2 regions of the Shewanella scandinavica genome follow, and region 2 is predicted to be linked to the other one. Evidence: riboswitches for the same ligand, from Rfam matches in the RefSeq annotation. Region 2 holds a riboswitch; the other holds the start of a gene.
What was found. Region 2 has a riboswitch for cobalamin ahead of Q4Q50_RS13210 (TonB-dependent receptor). Riboswitches for the same ligand answer to the same signal wherever they lie in the genome.
Positions count from the first base shown of each region.

Region 1: linked by a shared signal. The riboswitch ahead of Q4Q50_RS08000 (ABC transporter ATP-binding protein) and the one ahead of Q4Q50_RS13210 (TonB-dependent receptor) in region 2 are both predicted to bind cobalamin.

Region 1 covers NZ_JAUOES010000007.1:122,566-124,968, forward strand. The annotation lists gene Q4Q50_RS07995 (FecCD family ABC transporter permease) at 1-336, opposite strand, end outside; gene Q4Q50_RS08000 (ABC transporter ATP-binding protein) at 305-1,198, opposite strand; cobalamin riboswitch at 1,299-1,465, opposite strand; gene Q4Q50_RS08005 (histidine phosphatase family protein) at 1,670-2,389, opposite strand.
Region 2 covers NZ_JAUOES010000014.1:14,624-17,026, reverse strand. The annotation lists gene Q4Q50_RS13210 (TonB-dependent receptor) at 1-1,493, opposite strand, end outside; cobalamin riboswitch at 1,603-1,835, opposite strand; gene Q4Q50_RS13205 (hypothetical protein) at 1,972-2,403, opposite strand, start outside.

The DNA.
Region 1 (2,403 bases), on a different contig from region 2:
GGTTTGCAGCACGCTGCCCGCCAAAGACAAGCCCGCACCCGCCACAAAGGCCAGTAAAATACGCGGCAGTCTGAGCTCCATCACGATGCGCTCCGTCATGCCATTGGCTTGAGTGAGGTTGGCCATTTTATTGATAAACACTTGGATAACATCCATAAAACTGATGTTCGCCGCGCCAAAACTCGTGGCGGCAATGGGGGTTATCAAAGTGATTATGCCTAATGCGACCAGCATCAGTTGTTGTCTCGTCAAAGGTGTCACGATACGCCCCAAATGTAAGATGAAATGCTGTTTACTCCCTGAATCATCCGCCCTCGCCTCGCTCAGCCAAAGCATTAGCCATGTTGTGCGTCGAATCATGGTAGCCATAAAAGTAGCTGATTAAGGGCTTTTTATGTTGTGGATGGGTCGACACCTGAGCGCACACGCCGAACACATCACCAATTCGCGCCTCGGTTAATACCTCAGTTGGCGTGCCCATAGCGCTGACTTCACCGTTATGGATCAACAATAAACTGTCGCACAGGGCGCTGGCTAAATTGAGATCGTGAATAGAGGCAATCACGCTGATGCCAAGGCTACGCACTAATTCGAGGATTTGAATTTGATAACGCACATCGAGGTGGTTGGTTGGCTCATCGAGGATCAGCAGTTGTGGCTGCTGCACTATGGCGCGGGCGATCAAGGCACGCTGCTTTTCACCGCCGGATAAGTGCTCGTACTGTTGATGCATCTTATGACTCAGGCCGACTTTCTCTAATGCCTTTGCAATGCGCTCGCCATCACAGCTCGAATTGGTATCGAACATGCCCTTATGCGGCGTTAAGCCCATGCTGACCAATTGCTCTGTGGTTAAATCAAAATAGTGCGGCGTGTCTTGCTGCACTACAGCGACGCGGCAAGCAAACGCCTTGGGCGACAAGCGCTCAATATCTTGATCAAACAAGGTAATTTTGCCCTGAGTCGGGCGAACAAAGCGATACAAACAGCGTAGCAAGCTAGACTTACCCGCACCGTTAGGCCCAATCAAACCCAACATCTGCCCCGTTGGCAGCGCAAAGTTAATATTGGAAAGAATGGTTTTGCCATCGATACACCAGCTTAACTGGCTGACATCGAGCGCGACCGTCTGGCTCGCTGATGGGCGAGTGTCGCTGTCATTCAAAGCATGGCTCGTTTGGATGGCAGAGAGTTTCACCAACGCGGTGCTCCTAGCGAGTCCAAACCTGAATTAAAAAAGGTTGTGCACATTGTCATCGGCTCCCTCGAGTCACCCGCTCGAGAACTAAGGCTGCACGCAGCGATAACAGAAATAGGCAGGTCTCCTGACTCGTCACTTTTCTATTGAAAACAATATAAAAAGTCACTCACAGTTGCGGGCACAGTTCGGGCTGACTGACGAGCAGTCAGCCCCGATTCCCTATTATGTTGAGATTGATTTCAAGCCTTTGCAGCGTGCCTCGGCAATAGTTGCCACAGAACACCCTCGCACGACTCAAAACTCCCAACACCTATTTCTGTGACGTCATCCGGTACACTGCCACCAGCCTTGCAAGGCCGCGTGCGTCAGGGGACGTCAGGAAAAAGCATTATCCTATATTTACCTTAATAGGCAATCGACAATCACGCTGGTAAGACAAGAAAAATCTTCACCTTAGGGCAACGCGGATCACTCGCAGCGCCCGCTCGGCCAATCTAAACGCCAGTAACAAACGCCGTGTTCATCTTGCAGCACATTAATGCTCACCACGGCCGCCACGGGTAAATCGAGTTGACTGTAAAAGCCCACCGCCCGTTCAACCCCAAGGGCGCGCGCCATTAAGTGACGGATCACTCCGCCGTGGGTCACGACCCATACTTTGGCAGCCAGTTCGCTCGTACCCACACTAGCGCCCACTGCCTGCTCGGCGTTATCTGAGTCGAGAATCAACCGTTCAAACTCGGCGGCGAGTATCTGGTCAATCGTCCCATTCACCCGCGACTCGAAACTGGCCATAGTTTCCCCATTGGGCGGCGGTGTTTGCCAAGGGTTTTGCCAATAGGCCGCTAAATGTTCGCCCGCTTGTTGATACAGTTCATCGAGCCGACGACCGTCCCAATCGCCAAAATCAATTTCCTGTAAACCCGATAAAAGCTGCGCCTGCAATGGCCTTGACTCAGATACCAGCGCCGCCGTCGAATGCAGCTCGGCGGCAAAGGCTTGGGCAAATTCGGCGCAGCGGCGTGAGGTCGAGCTATAAATCGCGCTACACACGCTGGCCTGTGACTCAACCGCTGCCGACATTTGCTGCCAGCCCTTTTCGCTTAGAGGCACATCCACACGGCCGCGTAAAATGGCGCCGCCTTCGCACTCACCGTGGCGTAACAATAACAATCGAACTTGTTTCATCGTATTCCTATGTC
Region 2 (2,403 bases):
TGAAAATCTCCATTTGGAGGTGTCTCAGCGCTAGGATCAAACACGATTTCATCTTCCAAATCGAGACGATATAGGCTTACTCGTAGAGTTTGGCTCGCAAGAGTCCAATCCCAACCCGCTTCGTAGGAGCGGCCCGTCTGCGGCTTTAAGCCAAACACATCTTTAGGGGTATAAGCTTGCTCATCCACTTTCGCAAAACGGAAGTTTTCATCTCCACGTAGATAGAATCTGTGCTCCATACTAGGACGGTAGTTTAGGCCAAACTCAAATGCTGTCGCATCTTCATCTAAATCGATACCACTAGGATAAACTTTGCGATCGACTAACTCGTCGGTCACCCGCGCATATCGCCCACCCACAACATAACTTAGGGTATGGCTTAATGGCACAGTGGCTTGTAAGTAAGCACTTTGTGTTTGCTGCACATTACTGCGCGCCATAGTGTCAAAATCAGCCTTACCACGGCTGATGTCTAAACCTGTGACTAGGTTTAGCTCACCTTGACGGGTACTGTAGTTCGCTAACGCTTTAGGACTAAACATCAACAGTGAGCGCGTGTTATGGCTGTTCGCCCCCCAATTAAAAGAAGACACTAAGGTATCGCTATAATCTAAATCCGCTGCCAGCGCCCAGTTTTGATTGAGCTGATGCTGGTAACCCGTGCGCGCCGCAGTGGTCATCTCATGGACATATTCGCTGCTCTTGAAAGATTGGCGTGGGTCTTTATTGAACTGTTCTTCTGTCAATGAGCCCGGATTTTCACGATCGTTGTCGTAGTAGCTAGTTTCAACAAAGAAGGAGTCTGTGGCCGTTTTATATTGAATGCGACCTAAAATCGACCCTGTTTCATTGGCATTATGCTTGCGGTAGTTGTCACCTTGGTTATAGCTACCAGTGAAAAAGTAACGCCAATCCTTGTTGATCGCGCCAGACACATCACCACGACCTTCATAGGTATCAAAGCTGCCGCCGGATAACTGTACGCTACCGCCGGTATTTTCAGGGGATTTAGTGACAATATTGATCACGCCGCCTACCGCTTGGTCACCATAAAGCACACCCGCACTACCCGATAAAATTTCGATGCGCTCGACTTGGTTAAGCGGAATGGCATTAAGACTAGGGGCTGCGATATCGATATTATTGAGGCGACGACCATCAAGTAAAATCAGCGTGTTATTCGCAGCAGTGCTGGCACTAAAGCCACGCATCGCAAAACTAGTACCGATGTTATTATCTGAAATTTGAATACCACTTTGACCGCGTAAAACTTCAGTCACACTAGTGGCACCGCTCATTTCAATCGCCGCAGCGTCAATCACATTCACATTCGCGGCAATATTTAACGGGGTATTGTCAGAGCGGCCGATCACGACAAGATGCTCGTCGACTTTCGCTGTGCTGCTAGCGTCAGCCGCCATAGCGGGCGCGATAACGGAAAAACTGCAAAGGCTACCGATCAGCAGCGCGATTTTGGTTGGATTTGTTCCCATTTTACCTTTAACTCCTGCAAGGAAAACGGGGCATTAGCGCCACGATACTGTTCATTCAGTAAAAGATACTGACAGTGACTATCGCATTTTGAGATCTGCCCACCGAAATCTCAAAAACACCTTTAGGGCCGGTCTCCGGACTTAGGCTATGTTAATCCGTAAAAATAGAATTAACGCGAGACTGACCTTTAACATTCTGACTATCGGGTTCTGTCTTGAACACACCAATCAAACGCGGTCTTCTCTCACCTTTTACCGTTGCGGGGGCAGTGCCAGAATTTCACTGGCTTCCCGATTATCTCGCGGCTTTCGCACGCAAGCACCTCAGAAGGTTGACTAAAAATTTGATTCATAGGGTACAGCCATCAATAAAACAGCGATACTCCCTTAAGGCTCAGCACATTATAGAGCCTGAGCGCGCGCATTATAGACGTCTATACGGATGAAAGTCCATCAAACTCAAGCGAACGTCTACAGCCTACTTCAAGGAGAATGGGACTAAAGTGGAGATAAAATCTTGGCTATTATCTGCCTGCAGTGGTGGTTTATCGGCAGAAAAAACGGCACCTCGCATCGACTTATGCAACAGATACAAATCTTTATTGCCACTGACAACCGTATAATAGCCAATTTCCCCTTGAGGAGTTGAAGCATAGGCTTTGGGATTCAGTGGCGTCACACCGTGTAAATTGGGCATGGCTGTACAGCCTAGAATCGCATGAAATCCAGCGTGCCCATCGACTTCAGTGTCACCTAACTTCTGGTACACCACCTCGCCATCACAGGTCGATTTATAGGTCTGGGCCATCGCATCTAAAAAACGCTCAGGGCTAATACTCTCGGCCATATCCTTAAAACCCTGCACGCAAAATAGGGCACTCCACTGGGCTAATGCTTCCTGCTCAGGCAC